4 regions of the Faecalibacterium sp. Marseille-P9590 genome follow, and region 2 is predicted to be linked to each of the others. Evidence: predicted binding sites of a transcription regulator. Region 2 holds the regulator's gene; each other region holds the start of a gene.
The links. The regulator HrcA, encoded in region 2, represses chaperone genes, less so after heat shock. The targets are predictions, from matches to a motif close to TGTTAGCACTCNNNNNNNNNGAGTGCTAACA.
Positions count from the first base shown of each region.

Region 1: the regulator HrcA is predicted to act here: its motif matches at 3,926-3,956, upstream of J3349_RS01775 (Hsp20/alpha crystallin family protein).
Region 3: the regulator HrcA is predicted to act here: its motif matches at 2,991-3,021, upstream of J3349_RS01595 (co-chaperone GroES).
Region 4: the regulator HrcA is predicted to act here: its motif matches at 2,480-2,510, upstream of htpG (molecular chaperone HtpG).

Region 1 covers NZ_JAFREF010000001.1:359,168-364,684, forward strand. The annotation lists gene J3349_RS01765 (SpaA isopeptide-forming pilin-related protein) at 1-1,221, opposite strand, end outside; gene J3349_RS01770 (EAL domain-containing protein) at 1,218-2,756, opposite strand; cyclic di-GMP riboswitch class I at 2,861-2,956, opposite strand; gene J3349_RS01775 (Hsp20/alpha crystallin family protein) at 3,319-3,789, opposite strand; gene J3349_RS14150 (hypothetical protein) at 4,092-4,217, opposite strand; gene J3349_RS01785 (sigma-70 family RNA polymerase sigma factor) at 4,297-4,776, shown strand; gene J3349_RS01790 (helix-turn-helix transcriptional regulator) at 4,848-5,282, shown strand; gene J3349_RS01795 (hypothetical protein) at 5,405-5,517, opposite strand, start outside.
Region 2 covers NZ_JAFREF010000008.1:9,118-14,634, reverse strand. The annotation lists gene J3349_RS09615 (aminoacetone oxidase family FAD-binding enzyme) at 1-722, opposite strand, end outside; gene J3349_RS09610 (stage V sporulation T C-terminal domain-containing protein) at 967-1,509, shown strand; gene hrcA (heat-inducible transcriptional repressor HrcA) at 1,699-2,772, shown strand; gene J3349_RS09600 (nucleotide exchange factor GrpE) at 2,769-3,395, shown strand; gene dnaK (molecular chaperone DnaK) at 3,488-5,320, shown strand.
Region 3 covers NZ_JAFREF010000001.1:324,775-330,291, reverse strand. The annotation lists gene J3349_RS01615 (diacylglycerol kinase family protein) at 1-479, shown strand, start outside; gene bilS (flavodoxin family protein BilS) at 582-1,073, opposite strand; gene bilR (bilirubin reductase) at 1,133-2,260, opposite strand; gene bilQ (bilirubin utilization transcriptional regulator BilQ) at 2,260-2,673, opposite strand; gene J3349_RS01595 (co-chaperone GroES) at 3,093-3,377, shown strand; gene groL (chaperonin GroEL) at 3,430-5,073, shown strand; gene J3349_RS01585 (penicillin-binding transpeptidase domain-containing protein) at 5,193-5,517, shown strand, end outside.
Region 4 covers NZ_JAFREF010000007.1:46,031-51,547, reverse strand. The annotation lists gene htpG (molecular chaperone HtpG) at 430-2,358, opposite strand; gene J3349_RS09175 (alpha/beta hydrolase) at 2,654-3,433, shown strand; gene J3349_RS09170 (hypothetical protein) at 3,536-3,961, shown strand; gene J3349_RS09165 (HD family phosphohydrolase) at 4,122-4,637, shown strand; gene J3349_RS09160 (GNAT family N-acetyltransferase) at 4,694-5,212, opposite strand; gene J3349_RS09155 (histidinol-phosphatase) at 5,304-5,517, opposite strand, start outside.

The DNA of each region.
Region 1 (5,517 bases), on a different contig from region 2:
ACGGCCATCTGCCGCCACCGTCATGGTGTAGTCCGTATTGTCCAGGCGGTAGTTCTCCAGCGTCTGCTGCTCACGGATGTGATAGGTCGTGCTCTTGTCCAGGTCGGTCAGCAGCACATTGCCTGCGGCATCGGTCGTCACGGTCTGAGTGATGCCAGTGCGCTCGTTGCTCACAGCAAAGGTCACACCTTCCAGTCCGGTGGAGTTCAGTTCATCGGTGACGCTCAATGCGATTTTGGTCTTCTCTGCGTCGATCTCATGCAGCTCCGGATCCTCGCCGTTCTTCTTCTCCACCTCGACATTCAAATCTTCCTGCATGGTGGTGTAGTAGTTCGGTGCGGTCTGCTGCTGCACGGTGTAATTGCCCAGATACAGCTCCTTGCTCTCGCCGTAGCCGTTCTCATCGCAGACGATGGTATCTGCATACTGGCCCTGCGTATAGCGCACCGTGCCGTCCTTGGTCACGATGTCCTCAGCTGCGATGACGCGGAATGTACCGCCGCCCACAGGCAGCTGCGTCTCGGCGTCGTTCATCTGGATGCGAATGATGTTTTTGCAGGGCGACAGCCGGATCTGCACCACATAGGGGTCGGGCCAGTCGTACATCCGGTTCACATCATAATAGGTGTCCCCCGCCGCATCGTAGCCCTCCGGCTCGGTCAGCTCGTGGAAATAGTAACTGCCCTGCCAGATCTTTTCCGGCAGATAAAAGACGCCTTCCTCGGTCGTCTCATAGTCGCGGTAGTTGATTTTTTCCGGATAATAGGTATTCAGGGTCTGCAGGCTTCCGTTCTGCAGATGGGTCGTATCGGTGCGGTACAGCTCGAAGGTAACGCCCGCTTCCGGGATGCGCCGCTCCGTCTCATCATCGACCACTTCTACGAACACGGCGGTCTTAATGCCGTCCTCGCCGTAGCCGCCTCCACCGCCGGTCTGGATGATCTGCTGGTCGAACTGACCGTTGCCGTCTCCATCACCGTCGCCGGTGCCGCCGTCATAGTACCAGCCGCCGGGGTCGTTATTGTTCCAGCCGGTGCCGCTGGACGAAGGCCCTTCGCTGGAAACGGAGGACGCCTCCTCATAACCGGTGTAGTCGCTCAGAAGATAGAGACCCAGCAGCGCAATGATGAGCACCAGCACAAACACAAGGCCGCTCATCATATCGGTGGCCGGCTGCCAGAAGTTGTACTCCTCATTCGGTTTCTGTCTGTGTCTTTTCATCCTGCGTGCCCCACTTTCAGAATCTTGGCGAACTCATCCACCGACAGCGGTCGGGAGAAGAAATAGCCCTGTCCCTCGGTGCAGCCTGCCTTGCGCAGCACATTGAGCTGCTCTGCGCTCTCGATGCCCTCTGCCAGCAGGTTCAGCCGGAGCGTCCGGGCCTGCACAAAGATACCGGGCAGTGCGTTCGTCCGGTTCTGCATCTCGGCGCTGCACAGGTCGAGCTTGAGCACGTCGGTGCCGATGTCGCCCAGAGCACTCAGCTCCATATAATTTCCGTCAAAGCCGTCCAGCACGACCCGGAAGCCCATCTGCTGCAGCTGAGCCACTGTCTCGCTCAGAACGTCGTGCGTTTCCAGATAGGCAGTTCTCGAAATATCAATGTCCAGATATTTCGGCGGGATACGATATTTCTTCAGCATTCCCGAGAAGAATTCTGCCACATCAATGGCCAGAATATCAGTCTTGGTCACGTTGACCGTAATAGGCATCGGACGGACACCCTCGTCGATCCACACCCGGATGGTCTTGCACACTTCCTCCCAGATATACTGGTCCAGCTTCGTGATATAGCCGTTGCTTTCCAGTACCGGGATGAACACTGCGGGCGAAACGACGCCCAGTACCGGGTGGTTCCAGCGCACCAGCGCCTCGGCACCGATGACCTTGCGGGTGTTCAGCTCATACCGCGGCTGTAGGAAGAAGGTGAACTCATTCTTGCGCAGGCCGTCCAGGATCTGCGGCATCAGTACGCGCTCGTTGCCGCCGTTTCCGCTCATGGCTTCGCCGGTCAGCGCGCCATTGCCCGTGTTCTTGGGCAGACGGTCCAGCAGTTCCAGGATCTGCCGCACCTCGCGGCGGCTGCTGTAGCGGGCCTGCTCGTCCGTGGTGGGGATGACCGTCTTGTGGAACTCTTCGAGGAACAGTCCCGTCTCGCGATTCATGATGTTCCTCAATACATTATTTATAATATTAAACAGGATAGACAGGATAACGCCTGCGATGGAGGTATAGAATGCCGTATCGATACCGGCCAGAATGGACTGCACGCTGCCCAGAGCGGCCTCCACCGTGACGAAGCTGATGTTCCGCAGGCCCAGCAGCAGACCCACGAAGGTACCCAGAATGCCGAGGCCCGTCAGGGTGCCGGGGATCTGGGCGATGACGCCTCGCCATGTGTACAGTGCAAGGACATCCTCGTTGAGGACCTCATCGATGTCGCTGACGATCTGCCCCGTCTCCCGCTGGTGCTGCACTTTCTCGCGGTACTCGCCAAACAGCTTGTCCAGCCGCTTCTGCTGGAAGAAGCGCTCGATCCGCAGCGCCGCGACCCACGCCGAGCTGCCTTCGGTCCCGGATGCCTTGCGAATGCTGTTCTGTCCGTTCAGCAGTCCGCCCGTAAACGAGATCGTCGGCAAAAGGCCATAGATGCACCCCGCCAGTGTGATCATACACATAAAGCCGACGATGACCATGGAAAGCAGGTCCGGAGAATACGCTGTGAGCACAACACCGCTCACAAGCAGCACTGCCACAGACAGGTAGGAAAACAGCCTCATACTTCCATCCTTTCTCACCATTGAAAGCGCAAAAAGAAAAAGGCTGCAATAGTATCTTCCCCAAAAATAAGGGAAAATCCTTTTGCAGCCGAACCACCTTTTGGTTTTATAAAACAACTTCCAGAAGGCTTCAAACTTTGCGTCCTTGACTCACATCAAGTTTGCCCAGATAATTCAATTATATTAAAGGAGCAAAGTACCCTTACGATTACAAAAGACGCACTACTCACCTTATTCTAGTGCTTATGATACCATTCTTAAAGTTCAAAGTCAATACAAAATCTCTTTTGGCAGACTTACTAGCAATTCAACTTTTTAATGCAACAGCAACAGCGTTGCATTGCATATCGCAAATATGCTGTTATCATGTTGTGTTATTTTCTTGACTTGCGATAGATTCGGTACTATTTGGTTTCTATTCTACCACGCTTTTCTCTGCCGAAAAGATGCCGGAACGCAAAAAGCCCCCGGAGAGCCTTGGGCAGCTCTCCGGGGGCAAGTTCTATGCACCGGTGTTCCTCACACCGATGCACAGGCATTATTCAATTTCAATGAGGTTGGGATTGACCGGCAGAGCCTTCTGCTGCTGAGGTGCAGGCAGCATGATGTGCAGGATGCCATCCTCAAACTTTGCGTGGATGTCCTCCTTCTTCACGGTGTCACCCACATAGAAGCTGCGGGCGCAGGTACCGGAGAAAGTCTCGCGGCGCAGATAGCGGCCCTCTTTATCCTTCTCGTCATTGGAGTGGCTGCGGACGGCCTGAATGGTCAGGTAGCCGTCGTTCAGCTCCATCTGAACGTCTTCCTTCTTGCAGCCGGGCAGATCAACAGCAACGTCATAGCTGCCGTCGGCGGTCTGCTTCACATCGGTCTTCATCATGTTTGCACCGCGCTTGCCGAAGGTCTCACGCTCTTCACGGTTCATCGCACGCTCCAGCGCACCATCGTTCCAGAACGGGTCAAAGAAATCATCGAACAGGTTTTCATGAAAAATAGTCGGCATAAACATAAATCATTCCTCCAATCCCGGCGTTCGGGTCGGGCAAAAAATTTATGAGATGTGCATCAGGAGCGGAGTCTTCCCGGGAGCCTTGCGGCTCCCTCATGCCCCTCTCTCCTGAGCACGGCTTAGTTATAGCACATGTTTTTAGCACTGTCAAGCATAGAGTGCTAAAATTCACAAAAGAATAATACTTTGATAAAATCTCATGCAATCTTTTCAAAAATCAGTCGTATCATCGTCTTCATTCAGCAAAAGCGCCAGGCACAGCAGTTCTTTGCACCGCCTGCGATTTCTCTGTATTTCAACGCTTACTCCACTTCACTCTTGAGCAGTTTCAGTGCCTTATCCATAGGCACACAGTCAGCATAGCGGTCCGGCCAGAGAAACTCATTATAATATCGATAGCTCTGCTCCCCTGTCATATAGATCACCATTTTCTATAAGCAGAAAACGATTCTGAACCCCCTCTCCCCGTTCATACTGTATAGAAGAACGGTTTTGGAGGTGTTCCGTATGCTGTTGACCCTGCTGCAATTTTTCGCGTCCAAATTCCTCGTGCTTGCGCTCCATCTGGAAGCGGGCAGTTTCCCCCGCCCGCTGAGTCCACAGGAAGAGATCAGGGCCTTCGCCGATCTGCGGGCCGGTGATTCATCCGCCCGGGAAAAGCTCATCCGCCACAATCTGCGCTTAGTGGCGCACATCGCAAAGAAATACTATGCTCTCCCCTCTGAGCAGGACGATTTGATTTCCATCGGCACCATTGGCCTGATGAAAGCCGTAGACACCTTCGACTCCACCCGCCGGGCGCGCTTCTCCACTTATGCCAGCCGGTGCATCGAAAATGCTATCCTCTCCCCAGCGCACTTTGGGATGGAAAAGAGAATCCACCTCTTTCACGCAATGACGCATCTACGTCAAAATGGATTTTTTGGAGCCGAGAGAGTGGTTCCTTTTTTCTGCTTCAGAGGGTGTCATGTGAGGGTTGTGGTCTAACCCCTCTATACATCTTACAGGTAAGTTTGGCAGGCCCCCGCACTACCGTAGAGGCGCAGGCGTTCTACCGTATGTACCATTCTTACGCCGACATCCCGGACCCATGGGACCGTCTGCGTTGGTGCCGCTATGGTCTTGACCTGCTGCAAAAAGAGGTTGCTGCCATGGTTGGCATGGAGGAATGGCTCTATCGGGATCTGGAAAGCGGCATATTTCACCGCAGCTTTACGCCGGAACTTGCGGACAAGCTCGCCGCCCTTTACGGCATCCCGGTGGAGGACATTCTGGACGACTACACCCTGTTTCTGCACCGGGGCGGCGGAGACTTCCTCCGCAGATACCGGGAGGCAAAAGGCTGGAGCCGTCAGCAGCTTGCCGACCATGCCAAGGTAGGCAGGACAAGTATTCGCTGCTGGGAAAACGGACAAAAGACTATCAGTCAGAGGTGCTTTTGCCTTCTGGTGGAAAACCTTGGTTCCGATTTTCCATCTATGCTTCGCATGTGAGGTATGGTAATTTTTCTCCGGCCAAACGAAAAAGCTCGTCTGCAAGCCACGATATGTGGCAGCGCAGACGGGCTTTCGTTATGGAATCATTCTGTTTCAATCATTCTGATATTCGCTCTGACTTACATGGCGTTCCGTAAAACACGCAGTCGTTCTTCAAACGTTGCTTTCCATGCCGGATGCTCGGAGAATACGGTGTGCTCCACCTGACGGACTTGGTTCAGTCCGATGTTCC
Region 2 (5,517 bases):
TACTCGGTGAACTGCACCTCGCCCGTTTCCCGGGCAAGCACGCGGCCATCTGCGCCGTCCAGCAGGCTGGCGCAGCCCTTGGCCCGGATGCCGGCCAGCGACTTGCGGGGATGAGCACACTGCAGGGCTGTCAGGCAGGGATAGAGGGGGGCCATCCGTCCGCCGCACTGGGCGGCGAACCGGGTGCCGAAGCCATCGGTGCCGAACTGAGGGCCGGCATCACCGCCCATGGCGCAGATGACGGCGTCGGCCCGCAGGGTCTCGCGGCCTGCCTCTGTCTCGATTTGGACGGCATAGCCGCCCCGGCTTTGGCTCAGGTTCTGGACGGTGCAGCCGGTGCGCACCTCGACGCCCAGTCTCGACAGATGGTGCTCCAGCAGGGCCAGTACGTCCGCTGCCTGATTGGAATACGGGTACACCCGCCCGGCCTCGTCGGTGCGGGGGTAGAGGCCGAGGCTCTCGAACCACGCCAGCGGCGCAGCCTCGTCCACGGCGCTCAGCAGGCGGCGCAGGGCCTTGGGGCTGCTGGTGAAGTACCGCTCCGGCGTGATGTCACGGTTGTCGAGATTGCAGCGCCCGTTGCCGGTGGCCAGAAGCTTTTTGCCCACCTTCACGTTTTTGTCCAGCACGGTGATGTGTGCGCGGCCCTCTGCGGTCTGTGCTGCCGCCAGCGCAGCGGCCAGACCGGCTGCGCCGCCGCCCAAAATCAAAATCTGCTGCATCCTCTGCCCATCCTTTCTATCGCAATTTTCAAAAATAGTGCCTATCAAAATAGCATATTTGCGATATGCAGTTTGCGGATGTTGCTTGTGCATTAAAAACGCAAACTGCTATAAATATAAGCTCATTGTATCATAGCCGCCCCTGTTTGGCAAACACAGGGCGGGCAGGTGTATATTTCCCTGCCGCTTCCACATAATAACTACACAGCATGGGAAAATGCAGAATGGGAAGGATGGTACACAGATGAAAGCAACCGGAATCGTCCGCCGCATCGATGAGCTGGGCCGGGTGGTCATCCCGAAGGAGATACGCCGCACCCAGCGTATCCGCCGCGGTGACCCCCTCGAGATCTTCACCACCGGCGACGGCGAGGTCATTTTTAAGAAGTATTCCCCGGTGGGGGAGCTGCAGGGGGTGGCGGTGCAGTACGCCGAGGTACTGAGCCGAAGCTTCGCCCTGACGGCCTTCGTGGCTGACCGTGACCGCATCCTCGCCGCAGCCGGGTCGGGGAGGCGCGACCTTGCCGACCGCAGCGTCAGCCAGCCGCTGGAAAAGGTGATGGAGTCCCGCAAGCCCTACCTCAGCGAGGGTGACCCCGAGCATGTCCTGCTGCCCTGCGAGGGTTCGCTGCGGCCATTGCTTTGCGCGTGGCCCATCATCGCGGCAGGGGATGTCACCGGGGCCGTGGGTCTGCTGGCCGAGGACCGCACCCAGCAGCCCGACCCTGCCCAGCAGAAGGCTGTGGCTGTGGCGGCAGCGTTCCTGGCAAAGCAGATGGAAGAGTGAACATTATTATAATAGAGGGAGCGTCTGCGTTTCTGGCAGGCGCTCCCTTTTTTGTTTATGACAGAATTATGAATCTTTATAAACTTTTTCGAGAAGCTATTGACAGGGGAAAATTTTTGGCTATAATGGTCTTAGCACTCAGGAAGACGGAGTGCTAAAGAAACGAAAGCCAAAAAGGAGGCAGGCGCTATGACGATGGATGCACGCAAGCAGCGAGTCTTGCAGGCGATCGTGGCGCTGTATGGCCTCGAGGGCGAGCCTGTGGGCAGCAGTGTGCTGGCAAACTATTTTGATATGGCTGTGTCCAGCGCCACGCTGCGCAACGAAATGGCGGCGCTGACCAAGCTGGGTCTGCTGGAGCAGCCCCACACCAGCGCGGGCCGTGTCCCCAGTGCCAAAGGCTACCGTTATTATCTCGACAATCTGCTGACGGACGACCAGCCGCTGGACCGCGTGACCCGCGCCCGCGTCGAAGCCGTTTTCGCCAGCCTCGACCATGAGCCGGAAAAGCTCGCACAGGGCGCTGCAAAGGCGCTGGCCGCCATCAGCGGCTGCACCGCGGCCGTCAGCACCCCCTGTGCCGAAGACCTCTGCGTCGCCCACTACGAAGTCGTTCAGGTGGGCCGCAGCGCGGCGGCTGTACTGGCCGTCACGACGGCGGGCTACGTTCGCACCCGTGTGGCGCGGGTCCGCACCGGCCTCTCCCGCGAGAACGCCGCTGCGCTGGCCGCGCTGCTCAACCGCAACCTGACCTTCGTTGCGCCGGTGGACCTGTCCAACCGGCTGCTGGCAGAGCTGTGCAGCCAAATCGACCCGGAGCTGGTTCCGGTCATCAGCGCAGCCGCTGCGATTTTGCAGGATTCCGCACAGCCCCACGTATTTCTGGGCGGTGAGCAGTACCTGCTCAACTGGCCGCAGCTCGAAGGCAAGGTGGGCGACATCCTCACCCTGCTGAACGACGAAGAGCAGGCGGCCCACATCATCGCACCCCCGGCAGACCGCAGTGAGAGCGTGCTGCTGGGTGAGGATCTGGAACCTCAGATCCCCGGCTTGTGCATCGTCAGCGACCGCTACCTGGTAGGCGGCGGGCTGTGGGGTACGGTGGCCCTGATCGGGCCGACCCGGATGCCCTTCCAGAAGCTGATGCCGCTGCTCCACCTCTTTGCCGACGAGCTTGGCGAGGGCATGAGCGGCAAACGAAAAGACACCCCGCAGATGGCCGCACCCCGGCGGACTGTGATATATAAGGAGGATCTGGAATGAGCGAAGAGACCAAAAAGACGGCAGAAGCTCCCGAGCAGGAAGCAAAGGAGACCGAAGCCGCACCTCAGGAAGCGCCCGAGACCGCCGCAGCCCCCGAGAAGGAGACCGAGGCAGAACCCGCAGACGCCAAGAAGAAAGATGGCTGGTTCAATAAGAAGGCACGCGAGATGGACGCCGTAAAGGCAAAGCTCGACGCAGCCGAGAAGAACGCCGCACAGGCCAAAGACCAGCTGCTCCGGATGGCAGCGGAGTACGAGAACTACCGCAAGCGCTCCACCCGCGAGGCTGACCAGAAGTTCAACGATGGCGTGTCCTTCGCCGTGAACCAGATCATCCCCATCCTGGACACGCTGGAAATGGCAGCCAACGCCCCCACCACCGACGAGAACTACAAAAAGGGCGTGACTATGACGCTGGACAAAGCCGCCAAGGCACTGGATGCCCTCCATGTAGAGGAGATCGAGGCGCTGGGCAAGCCTTTTGACCCCAACTTCATGAACGCCGTCCAGCAGATCCCCGCCCCGGACGGGCAGGAGAGCGGCACCGTCATCACGGTGTACCAGAAAGGCTACAAGCTGGGCGACAAGATCGTCCGCCACGCGACCGTCGTGGTGGCCGAGTAAATCCGCAAAGACCCGCAGGGGTTTTGAATATAGACATCCGCTTCATATCTAAGCATGAGATAAACAAGTTCTTTTGAGAGGAGACTTCATTTATGAGCAAAATCATTGGTATTGACCTTGGTACTACGAATAGCTGCGTGGCTGTCATGGAGGGCGGCGAGCCCGTCGTCATCGCAAACTCCGAGGGCGCCCGCACCACCCCGTCTGTTGTTGGCTTCACCAAGACCGGTGACCGTCTGGTCGGTCAGGTCGCAAAGCGTCAGGCCATCACCAACCCCGAGAACACCGTTTCTTCCATCAAGCGTCAGATGGGTACCGACCACAAGGTGACCCTGAACGGCAAGGAGTACACTCCCCAGCAGGTCAGCGCTATGATCCTGCAGAAGCTGAAGGCTGATGCGGAGGCTTATCTGGGCGAGCCTGTCACCGAGGCCGTCATCACCGTTCCTGCTTACTTCAACGACAGCCAGCGTCAGGCTACCAAGGACGCCGGCACCATCGCCGGCCTGAACGTCAAGCGTATCATCAACGAGCCTACTGCCGCTTCTCTGGCATACGGCATCGATAAGGAAGATGACCAGAAGATCATGGTCTACGACCTGGGCGGCGGCACCTTCGATGTCTCCATCATCGAGATGGGCGACGGCGTCACCGAAGTTCTGGCCACCAACGGCGACACCCATCTGGGCGGCGACGACTTCGACCAGCGCATCATCGACTGGATGGCTGACGCCTTCCAGACCGAGAACGGCATCGACCTGCGCAAGGATAAGATGGCCGCTCAGCGCCTGAAGGAAGCTGCCGAGAAGGCAAAGATCGAGCTGTCCAGCGCTATGAGCAGCCAGATCAACCTGCCCTTCATCACTGCTGACGCTACCGGCCCCAAGCATCTGGATATGACCCTGACCCGTGCAAAGTTCAACGAGCTGACCGCAGATCTGGTCGACCGCACCATGACCCCTGTCCGCAAGGCTCTGCAGGATGCCGGCCTGCGCGCATCTGATCTGAAGAAGGTCCTGATGGTCGGTGGTTCCACCCGTATCCCCGCTGTCTACGATGCAGTCAAGAAAGAACTGAACTGCGAGCCCTTCAAGGGCATCAACCCCGATGAGTGCGTGGCTGTCGGTGCTGCTATCCAGGGCGGCGTCCTGCAGGGCGACGTCAAGGGTCTGCTGCTGCTGGATGTCACCCCGCTGAGCCTCGGTATTGAGACTCTGGGCGGCGTCTGCACCAAGATCATTGAGCGCAACACCACCATTCCTACCCACAAGAGCCAGGTCTTCTCCACTGCTGCGGATAACCAGCCCTCTGTTGAGATCAATGTCCTGCAGGGCGAGCGTGAGTTTGCCCGCGACAACAAGAGCCTCGGCGTCTTCCATCTGGACGGCATCGCTCCGGCTCCCCGTGGTGTGCCTCAGATCGAAGTCACCTTCGATATTGATGCAAACGGCATCGTGAAGGTCAGCGCGAAGGACCTGGGTACCGGCAAGGAGCAGAACATCACCATCACCGCTTCCACCAACATGTCCAAGGACGACATCGACAAGGCTGTGAAGGAAGCTGAGCAGTTTGCTGCCGACGATAAGAAGAAGCGCGAGGAAGTGGACATCCGCAACGGCGCCGACCAGATGGTCTTCCAGACTGAGAAGATGCTGAAGGAGAACGGCGACAAGATGCCCGCCGACGTCAAGAGCGAGGCTGAGGCAAAGCTGGCCGACCTGAAGACCGCTGTCCAGTCCGGCTCCATCGACGACATCAAGGCAAAGCAGGATGCTCTGAGCCACGTCTTCGAGAAGATGTATCAGGCTGCCGCTGCTGCCCAGCAGCAGGCCGCAGGCGCACAGCCCGGCCCCGATGCTGGCGCAAACGGTCAGCAGAAGCCCAACGATGACGGCGTTGTGGACGCAGACTTCAAGGAAGTCTGATTTGAGACACAGCAGTGCGTATCCGGCCAAACCGGCGGGTATGCGCGTAGAATAGCAAAAGCCGCTCCGGTTTTGCCGGGGCGGCTCTTGCTGGTTATAGAGAAAACCTCTCAGTCTCGCTGACGCTCGCCAGCTCCCCTGATAGGGAAGCCATTGGCAGGCCGGTCAGGCTTGTACAGATTTGCTTGAGGGCTGTC
Region 3 (5,517 bases), on a different contig from region 2:
CCTATGCACTCTCCATCGTCAAGCAGCTCTGCGGCCACATCGGCCGGAACGTGACCTTTACCATCGACGGCGAGGAGCTGACGGTGGACTGCCTGATGTGTGCCGTCTGCAATGGCCGCACCTATGGAGGCGGCTTTTATGCAGCCCCCGAGGCTCAGCCCGACGACGGCTGGCTGGACGTCTTCATCATCCGCAGGGTGAGCCGCCTGACGATCGCCCGCCTGCTGGGGATGTACAAGAGCGGCAGGCACTTCCGGAACGGTGAGCTGACGGAACAGGCGAAGCCCTACTTCATCTACCGCCGGGCCAAGTGTGTCTCCCTGCGCCCGGCAGACGGACGCGGCCCTATCGTGGCGACCGCCGACGGCGAGTGCGCTCCATGCGACGCCATCACCGCCCAGCTCAAGCCGCTGGCCGGGCGCGTCCTGCTGCCCAAACCGGCCTATGAGCGGTTCATGGCCCAGCGTGCCAGCGTGTAAAATGAAAGGATGAGAAGCACCCTGCACGTTTCTTTAGGTGCTCATCGGATGATCAACAAAGGCGGCGGCTTTCCTTGTCAAGGAAAGCCGCCGCCTTTTCCGTTATCTTACAGCCTGTTTCAGCTGCTCCAGGTCATCCGCATCCGGGTGAGAAAGGGCCTTGTCAAAATTCTCGATCATGGCATCCAGATTGGGCAGATGGATCGGCTGCTTTTTCATCTCTTCGTACCGCTGGCGTACGGACATCGGCATTTTGCCCTGACACATATAGCAGCCGAAAACAGTGTTGCTCTTGTCCAGCGAATGCTCCGTCTTTTTCAAGATCTTATCAAAGTATTCTTTACTGCCGCCGAAGCCGGCAGTGCCAAAGAGAAAGATGTTTTTGCCGTGCAGCTGCTTCAAAAAGTCCAAAGTGCTTTCATCGGCATTTCCCTTGTCCGTCCAGAAGCCTACATAAAGGGTGTCCGCTTCCATGGCAGCAGGATCCGGGATGCCGAAATAATCGCAGCCTTCCTGCGGCAGGCAGTCGTGCAGCGTATCTGCCAAGATTTTTGTGTTGCCTGTTTTGCTGCTGAATACGATTGCGTAACTCATAGCTTCTCCTTTGTGAATGTCTTTTTGTTGAGTATATCGTGATTTTTTGTCGGGTAGGTTTATGCGTTTTTTGCTTCTTTTTCTCGCAAAGCATCATAAACACAGCGGGTCCCCTGATGTGCCGTCAGCCCGCCCAGACATTTCTTGTTGCAGCGGAGACAGCGGTGGATCTGTTCCGCCTGCCCGTTTTTCAGCTTGTTCACCCAATCCGGGTCTGCCAGAAGCTGGCGGCTCATGGCGGCGCACTGGATGCGTCCGCTGGCGAGCTGCTGCTCCACAAGATCCGGGTCGTTCAGACCACCGACACCACAGATGGGCAGCTGGGTGTACTGCCGCACCTCATCGCAGAATTTGAGGAAACATCCCGGCTGGCTGAAATAGGGATGATCGGCGGGCGGGATGGTGTTTTCCAATGCGGAATGGTTTGCCAGCGTTACATGGAAGCTGGTCACACCCGCCTGCTCCAGCAGCGGAACGAACACCGGTAGTTCTTCTTCCACCACACCGGCATTGCCAAAGTGCGGGTTTTCCTGCCGGACGGCCAGCTTGTAATCAATGGGCATCCCCGGAACCGCCGCATGGACAGCCGAGACCGCTGCCGCCGCAAAACGGGCGCGGTTTTCTGCGCTGCCGCCGTATTCATCGGTGCGGTGGTTGAAGATGGCCGAACTGAAACTGCCGCACATCCGGTCGCCATGCACCTGCATCATATCAAAACCGGCCTGTTTTGCCAGCACCGCCGCTTTTCCAAACCCGCTGATGATGGTCCGGATCTTCCGTTTGGACATCTTTGTAATGTAAGGAGCGACTTCGGCGTTCAGTTTTTCCCGCAGCTGATCCGGGGTGATCTTCTTCAGCAGGACGCCGGGAATGTACTTGAACAGGGCCAGCAGGTTGGAATCGCTCTGGTGCAGCTGGGCACAGACTTTGCAATCCGCATCATGGGCGATTTTCACGACCTGCTGGTAGAATGCAAAGCCTTTGGGGTCAAATAGAGATTTTTCAAATTTGCTTTTGCCCACCGGGACATCGCCCACGATGATCATGGCACAGCCGCCCTGTGCAATGGCACGGATCTTTGCAAGGTATTCTTCATCCGACAGCCCGAATGTTGTCGGCGCAAAAATGATGCGGTTTTTCAGCTGCATCTCACCATAATGGATCGGACTCAAGATCGTTTCGTACATCATTTGCACACTTTCTTTTGCACTGCTTTTTGCAGTAATGTCAGCAGCTGCTGCCGCTCCTGCGCTGTCAGTCCGCCCAGACTCTGCGCATCCCAGCCGATAAAGACCTGATGACAGACCACAAAGGCGTTTTCACCCCTCTGGGTCAGCTTCAGGTGGTAGCTGCGCCCATTCTTTTCTTTCGTCAGAAAGCCGTCTTCGGCCAGCTTGTTCAGGCTGCGCTGGGAGTGGCCCCAATCCAGATGCAGATCTTTGGTCAGTTCCGAAGGCGTACAATCCGGATGCTTTCCTACATAAATGACAAAATATATCAGCCCGAAGCTCAGACCCAGTTCCTGTAACCGCTGGGTCGTGTAAGCGGCAAACTCTTTGTGCAGGGTCAGAATGCAGGAAGATACCGTGAATGGCTCCATTTCGTCAACTCCTTCTGCTTTTGAATGGAAAGCATTATAGCACTGTTACTTGACAAAGTCAAGTATTTTGACTGCACTGTGTTTCGGAGCGAAAATATGAAGGTGAACCGGAATTGCCCAAATAGAGAGGATCCCCCTATAGTTTAACGCACTGGTCTTATGACGGGTGCGTTTTTTGTTATCTGAAAAGTAGATGGAGCGTACATTGTTCGTACATGGCGAGGGCAAAAAGAACATGGCTCATGGAAAGGACATAAAAACTTAACAAAGAAATTTGCAAAACCCCTTGATTTTTGACTCCAAGATGAGTACAATACACTTAGCACTCAAGGAAAAGGAGTGCTAAATAACCGGGAGGGCAAAGCCCCCGGGACATAAAACAGTTTATCTTTTATATTTATAATAGGAGGGCAAGAACGATGAAGATCATTCCTCTTGCAGACCGTGTTGTTATCAAGACTGTTGAGGTCGAGGAGACCACCAAGGGCGGCCTCATCCTGACTGGCAGCGCTAAAGAGAAGCCTCAGGTGGCACAGGTCGTGGCCGTTGGCCCCGGCGGTGTCGTGGACGGCAAGGAAGTCAAGATGACTGTCAAGGTGGGCGACAAGGTGCTCACCAGCAAGTACTCCGGCACCGAGGTCAAGGTGGACGGCGAAGAATGCACCATCGTGCGTCAGGCCGACATTCTGGCCATCGTGGAGTAAGCGTCTTCCCCTCACACTGGATAATCAAGCTTTTACGAAGGAGCGATAAAATATGGCTAAGCAGATCAAGCAGGGCGAGGAAGCCCGCAAGGCACTGTGTGCCGGTATCGACACTCTGGCAGATACTGTTAAGATCACCCTCGGCCCCAAGGGCCGCAATGTGGTGCTGAGCAAGAAGTTCGGCGCCCCCGTCATCACCAACGACGGTGTGACCATCGCAAAGGAGATCGAGCTGAAGGACGAGTTCGAGAACATGGGCGCACAGCTGGTGCGTGAGGTCGCTACCAAGACCAACGACGCCGCAGGCGACGGCACCACCACCGCGACCGTTCTGGCACAGGCTATGGTCACCGAGGGCATGAAGAATGTCACCGCCGGTGCAAACCCGATGGACATCCGCCGCGGCATGACCAAGGCTGTCGCTAAGGCCGTCGAGACCATCAAGGCACACAGCCAGAAGGTCAAGGACTCCAACGACATCGCCCGCGTCGGCACCATCTCCGCAGGCGACCCCGAGATCGGCCGTCTCATCGCCGAGGCGATGGAGAAGGTCACTTCCGACGGCGTCATCACCATCGAGGAGAACAAGACCACTGCCGAGACCTACAACGAGATCGTCGAAGGTATGCAGTTCGACCGCGGCTACCTGACTCCCTATATGGTCACCGATACCGACAAGATGGAGGCTGTTCTGGACAACGCCGCCATCCTCATCACCGATAAGAAGATCAGCGTCATTCAGGACCTCGTTCCTCTACTGGAGCAGGTCATGCAGAACGGCATGAAGCTGCTCATCGTGGCCGAGGACATTGAGGGCGAGGCTCTGTCCACCCTCATCGTCAACCGCCTGCGCGGCACCCTGAACGTCGTGGCTGTCAAGGCTCCCGGCTTCGGCGACCGCCGCAAGGAGATGCTGCAGGATATTGCTACCCTGACCGGCGGCACGGTTGTCTCTGCAGACCTCGGCTACGAGCTGAAGGACGCTACCGTTGACATGTTGGGTCATGCCCGTCAGGTCAAGGTCACCAAGGAGAACACTACCATCGTGGGCGGCGCTGGCGACAAGGACGCTATCGCATCCCGCATCGGTCAGATCCGCAACCAGATCGAGGCCGCTACCAGCGACTTCGACCGCGAGAAGCTGCAGGAGCGTCTGGCAAAGCTGGCTGGCGGCGTGGCTGTCATCAAGGTCGGCGCTGCTACTGAGGTCGAGATGAAGGACAAGAAGCTCCGCATCGAGGATGCTCTGAACGCAACCAAGGCTGCTGTTCAGGAAGGCGTCGTTGCTGGCGGCGGCACTGCTCCCATCAACGCCATCCCTGCTGTCCGTGAGCTGTGCGATACGCTGGAAGGCGACGAGCGCACCGGTGCTAAGATCGTCCTGAAGGCTCTGGAAGCTCCTCTGCGCCAGATCGCCAAGAACGCCGGCCTCGAGGGCAGCGTCATCATCGACAAGATCATCTCTGCCAACAAGCCCAACTACGGCTTCGACGCTCAGAATGAAGTCTACGTCGAGGATATGATCGCCGCCGGCATCGTTGACCCGACCAAGGTCACCCGCTCCGCTCTGGAGAACGCAGCATCCGTCGCTGAGATGGTTCTGACCACCGAGAGCCTCGTGGCCGACCTGCCCGAACCTCCGGCTGCTCCTGCTGCCGCTGGCGGTGACATGGGCGGTATGGGCGGCATGTACTAAGCCGCAGCCTTTCCCAAAACGCGCATACTGTTTCAGTATCTGAGGCAGAGCTTCTTCGGAGGCTTGTGTACCGTCCCTCTTTTCTGCCCATACTACCGGGCAGGGAAGGGGGGCTTTTTATGTCGGGTCGGAGAGTGCTTGCGCTGTACGGGGCGCTGCTGCTGGGGTTTGCGGCGGTGGTCTGCAGGTTGTACTGGCTCTGCTCGAACACGGAGTACGCCGTGCGGGCGGCGGCGCAGAGCGAAGCGGTCCTCCGCCTGCCTGCGGCGCGGGGAAACTTTTACGACTGTGACGGCCTGCCGCTGACGGGCATCTCTCAGAGCTGGCTGGCCCTCTGCTTCCCGGGTGAGGGCAGCTACGCGCGGCTCTACCCCTATGCGGACGCTGACGGGCAGGCCAGGCTTTACCGGGAGCGGAATACTTCCCGACCCTTTCTGCTGGACG
Region 4 (5,517 bases), on a different contig from region 2:
CCTCCTGACAGACAGATACTTTTTTGTTTCGTGTGGGCGATACAGCCCGCTTCTAATCCTATAGTAAAGGATTTGTCCGGAAAAAACCATGTGTTATTGTTGCATCTCAATGAAAAGTTGCAAAAAATCCCCGCCGGGGCTGTCCGGCGGGGATGCAAAATAAAAATCTCGGATAAATTACAACTGAGACAAAAGTTTTTTCAAAACAGGAAAAGCATTGTATAACTGCGCCAAAACTTCCCGCTGCCGCGTCCCGGCGGGGGAGCGGGCCGCGATATGGAGAAACCTTACTGCGGCGGGCAGCGCAAAAGAAAAGGCCGCGATCCACTTTTCCAGCGGAGCGCGGCCTTCTTGTTAAGGGAAGAAAATTATGATGTCAGGCGGAAGGCGAGGGAGCAGCGCCCTCCGGCCCGGGAACACAGGGAAAAATTACTGCATCAGGCTGCAGACGGCCTCGGCGTAAGCGGCGGGGTCATCCACGGGCAGGCCCTCGATGAGCTGTGCCTGTGCGTAGAGCAGAGCGCTGTACTTCTTGAGCTTCTCGGTATCGCCAGCCTCCTGTGCGGCTTTCAGCACAGTGAAGACGGGGTGGTTGACGTTCAGCTCCAGCACCTTGTCGCTCTTGACGCCCTCACTGCCGGGCTGCTTGGACAGCACCTTCTCCATCTCGATGGACAGCGGGCCGTCGGCGGACAGGCAGACGGGGTGGTCCTTCAGGCGGGTGGAGACTTTGACCTCCTTGACCTTGCCATCCAGAGCGTCCTTCATGGCGTCAAACAGAGCCTTGTTGGCGGTGGTAGCCTCTTCGGCGGCCTTCTTCTCGTCCTCGGTCTCGAGGCCCAGATCGCCGCTGTTGACGTTCTTGAACTCGACGGTGCCGTCCTTGCCCTCGGCATCCTTGCGGGGATAGGTGCGCATGATCTGCAGGCAGAACTCATCCACATCCTCGGTCAGGAGCAGAACGTCGTAGCCCTTGTCCATGACCAGCTCAGCGGCAGGCAGCTTTGCCAGACGGTCGGTGGAGTCGCCGGCGGCGAAGTAGATGTACTTCTGCTCGGCGGGCATCTTGTCCACGTACTCCTGCAGAGTGACCATCTTCTGCTCCTTGGCAGACCAGAACAGCAGCAGGTCGCGCAGCAGCTCGGCGTGCATCCCGTAGTCGGAGTAAGCGCCGAACTTCAGCTGACGGCCAAACTCCTTCCAGAAGCTCTCGTACTTCTCGCGGTCGTTGGCCAGCATGGCGTGGAGCTCGTTCTTGATCTTCTTTTCCAGAGCGTTGTGGATGAGCTTGAGCTGATTGTCCTTCTGCAGCATCTCACGGCTGATGTTCAGGCTCAGATCCTGGCTGTCCACGATGCCCTTGACGAAGCTGAAGTAGTCGGGCAGCAGGTCGGCGCACTTCTCCATGATGAGGACGCCGGATGCGTACAGAGCCAGACCCTTTTCGTAGTCCTTGGTGTAGAAGTCATAGGGGCGGTGGCTGGGCACGAAGAGCAGGGCGTTATAGTTTGCAGTACCCTCGGTGCGGCTCACGATGACGCGGGCGGGGTCGGCGTAGTCGCTGAACTTATCCTTGTAGAAGTTTGCATACTCCTCGTCGGTGACTTCGCTCTTCTGCTTCTTCCAGATAGGCACCATGCTGTTCAGAGTTTCCAGCTCGGTGTAGGTCTCCCACTCGGGCTTGTAGTCGTCGGGCTTGGGGTCGGGTTCGGGCTTCTGACGGCTCTTTTCGCGCTCCATCTGGATGGGGTAGCGCACATAGTCGCTGTACTTCTTGACGATGGCCACGATGCCGTACTCGTCGAGGAAGTTGTCGTAGTTGTCGGTCTCCGTGTCGGGCTTGATGTGGAGGATGATGTCGGTACCGGCAGTCTCCTTCTCAGCAGGCTCAAGCTCATAGCCGTCAGCACCGCTGGACTCCCACTGCCAGGCCTCGTCGGAGCCGTAAGCCTTGGAGATGACCGTCACTTTGTCGGCCACCATGAAGGCAGAGTAGAAGCCGACACCGAACTGACCGATGATGTCAATGTTCTCATCCTTGTTGTCCTTCTTGAAGTCGAGGGAGCCGGAGTGGGCGATGGTGCCGAGGTTCTGCTCCAGCTCTTCCCGGGTCATGCCGATGCCGTTATCGGAGATGGTCAGGGTGCGGCTGTCCTTGTCGCGGGTGAGCAGGATGCGGAAATCGCCTTTGTTCATGCCGACGGAAGTGTCGGTCAGGCTCTTATAATACAGCTTGTCGATGGCGTCCGAAGCGTTGGAGATCAGCTCGCGCAGGAAAATTTCCTTGTTGGTGTAGATGGAGTTGATCATCATGTCCATCAGCTTTTTGCTCTCGGCCTGAAATTCTTTTTTCGCCATAATACAAAACCTCTTTTTATCAGATTTTAGCGTCCCGGCGGCGGAACTGCCCGGGCGCGTGTCGCATCAGGATCTGCCTGTGGAGAGTGCCGGCACACGGAGCGGAAAACCACTCGTGAAAACTTAGCACTCACAACTTTCGAGTGCTAATATACACCGCTGAGAAACAAAAATCAAGGGGTTTCATAAAAAGTTCAAAAAACTTTCCTTTTGGGGCCGAAGCTGCCTTTACTTTCCCGCGCCAAAGCCGTATAATGGGCCGGAATGACAGACCTGTCTATAAGGAGGATGAGAGATGCAGCAGATAGAGCTGGAACTTGCAGGCGGCGGTGTGCTGACGGTTTCCCTGCGGGCGTCGCTGGACGCCATGCCCGCCGTGAAGCAGCGGCCTTTGGTGCTGGTGGTGCCGGGCGGCGGCTACAACCATGTCAGCCCCCGGGAGGGCGACCCGGTGGCCCTGCAGTTTGCGGCGGCGGGCTATCACACCGCCGTGCTGACCTACAGCGTGGGGGAGGGGGCGCAGAACTACCGGCCTCTCCGACAGCTGAACGAAGCGCTGGCTCTGCTGCGGCAGAATGCGGGAGAGTGGCACATCCTGCCGGATAAGATTGCCGTCTGCGGCTTCTCGGCGGGCGGACATCTGGCCCTGTCCGGCGCGGTGCTGGACATTCCGGGCGAGACGGCCCAGCAGAGGCCCAATGCAGTGATCCTGGGCTACCCGGTCATCACGGCAGGGGAGTTTGCCCACCGGGGCAGCTTCGTCCAGCTGGCGGGCAGCGAGGATGCTGCCGCACAGCAGGCGTTCACCTTGGAGGATAAGGTGACCTCCGACACACCGCCGGTCTTCGTCTGGCATACCATGGAGGATAAGACCGTTCCGGTGGAGAACACGCTTCTCCTGCTGGCCGCCCTGCGGAGGGCGGGCGTGCCGTGCGAGGCACATCTGTTCGAGAAGGGCGCTCACGGCACCAGCATCAGTACCGCCGAAGTGGATGCCGCCGACCCTCACCGCGCCCATTGGGTGGCTCTCTGCCTCGAGTGGCTGGGGGAGACGTTGGGGTTCAAATTGAGTTGAATTTGGACATTCCTACAAAAAATTCATAAATTTATGGTTGACCTGCCCAAGATTTGAGCGTATACTGGTCAGCGGAAACAAACGAGGAAGAAGGAAACATACATGGAAAAGAAGATCTCGGTCAAAGACCTGCTGATGCAGGCATTCCTGACGGGCTGGGAGCTCTCCGACAAGAGCATCGCTCAGGACGAATATCTGCAGAGCGCCATTCAGGTCATCGAAGTGCTGCAGGTGGAGCCGGAAAACGTCTACGCGGAAGAGGGCCTCGGCCTGACCGACGGCGACGAGGTAGACCATCTGGACGACCTGCTCCGGGCCGACGGCCAGTGGCTGTATTACGGCGTGGAGGCGGAGAATTTCTTCCTCATCCAGTGGTACCCGGACGAAGCATCCGCCAAGGCAAAACTGGCACAGCTCGAGGAGCTGGGCGACGGCAAGCAGTACCTCGTGGACCTGGACCTCAAGCGCACAAACCCCACCGAGGCCGAGAACTTCGGCAATTCCAACCCGGTGCAGCTGAGAAGTTAACCTCTCAGTCTCGCTTCGCTCAACAGCTCCCCTACCGAGGGGAGCCTCTGGCGAAGAGAAAAAGCTTTACGAAATGCCAAAGCCTCCCCTCAATAGGGGAGGTGGCACGCCGTCAGGCGTGACGGAGAGGTTTAACCTCTTTATGAAAGGGAACTTTTCAATGCAGCTTTCTGATACGGAGCGTCAGTGCCTCACCGCCATTCTGGCCCAATATGACCAGCACCCCGAAGTGCAGCGGATGCGGGAATTTATCCAGCACGGCGATGTGACCACCTACCAGCACTGCAAGAATGTGGTGCTGGTGAGCTTCTGGCTCAACCGCCGCTTCCATCTGGGCGCGGATGAGACGTCGCTGGCCGTGGGGGCCTTCCTCCATGACTTCTATCTCTACGACTGGCACAAGCGCAGCTCTTTCCGGGGTCTGCGCCGCCTGTTCGAGATGCACGGCTTTGCCCATCCCGGCTCTGCCTGCGTCAATGCCGAGCGCTGCTTCGCCATCACCAGGAAAGAGCAGAACATCATCTCGAGCCATATGTGGCCCCTGACCTTCCGCCATGTCCCCACCTGCCGGGAAGCGGTCATCGTCTGCCTGGCCGACAAATACTGCGCCGTGCTGGAAAGCATGTTCCAGCGCACCCGGGTGGCCGATACGGACGCGGCGGACAACGAGTGGTAAAGGCCTTGCCTGATACGAAAATGAGCTGCTGTACGTTACGTGCAGCAGCTCATTTTTTATAATTTCTTGTACCCCGCAGGCTCGTCGGCTTTGGCGCGGCGCTCCATCAGGTAGGTGTCCAGCCAGCGGCCATGACAGTCCCGGGCGATGCGCTCCCGCCGCCCGACCACCCGGAAGCCGCACTTCGTGTGGAGGCCGAGGCTGGCGGTGTTGTCCTGCAAAACGGTGGAGTGTAAGGTCCAGTAACCCTCTTTTTCCGACTCTTCGCAGAGGGCCGTCAGCAGGCGGGAGCCGATGCCTCGGCCCCGGAACTTCTCGCCGACGTAGATGCTCACCTCGGCCACGCCCCGATAGCACCAGCGGGGGTCTACCCGCCGCAGTGCGGCCCAACCGGCCAGCTCGCCGCCGTCCAGAATGACGAGGCGGCATTCTTTGATGTGAAAGGCGTCCCACGCCGTGTAGGGCGGGCAGGTGGTCTGGAAGGTGGCGTGCTCCGTGGCGATGCCCTCTAAATAGATCTCGGACACAGCGTTCCAGTCTTCCGGCTCCATGGGCCGGATGGTGATATTGCTCATGATATTCTTTCCCGGCAGAGCGCCCCAATGCGCCCTGCATCATTCCTCTTGTCTCAGTATAGCAGATGCAGCCCGTCCGCGCAATGGCCGCTTATTCCAGCCCCGGCAGGGTGTCCAGCACCGGGATGCCCAAGCTGTGCAGGAAGGCTTTCTTTTCCTCGATGGAGGGGACGACGTCCAGCTCCGAGGGGGCGTGGGCGTCGCAGCCCACGATGGCCTTGACGGGGTACTCCGCCGCGATGCGCCAGAACTCGTCCCGGGTGTAGCCCAGAGAGCCGTCGGGACGGCCCTGCAGGGTCAGTCCG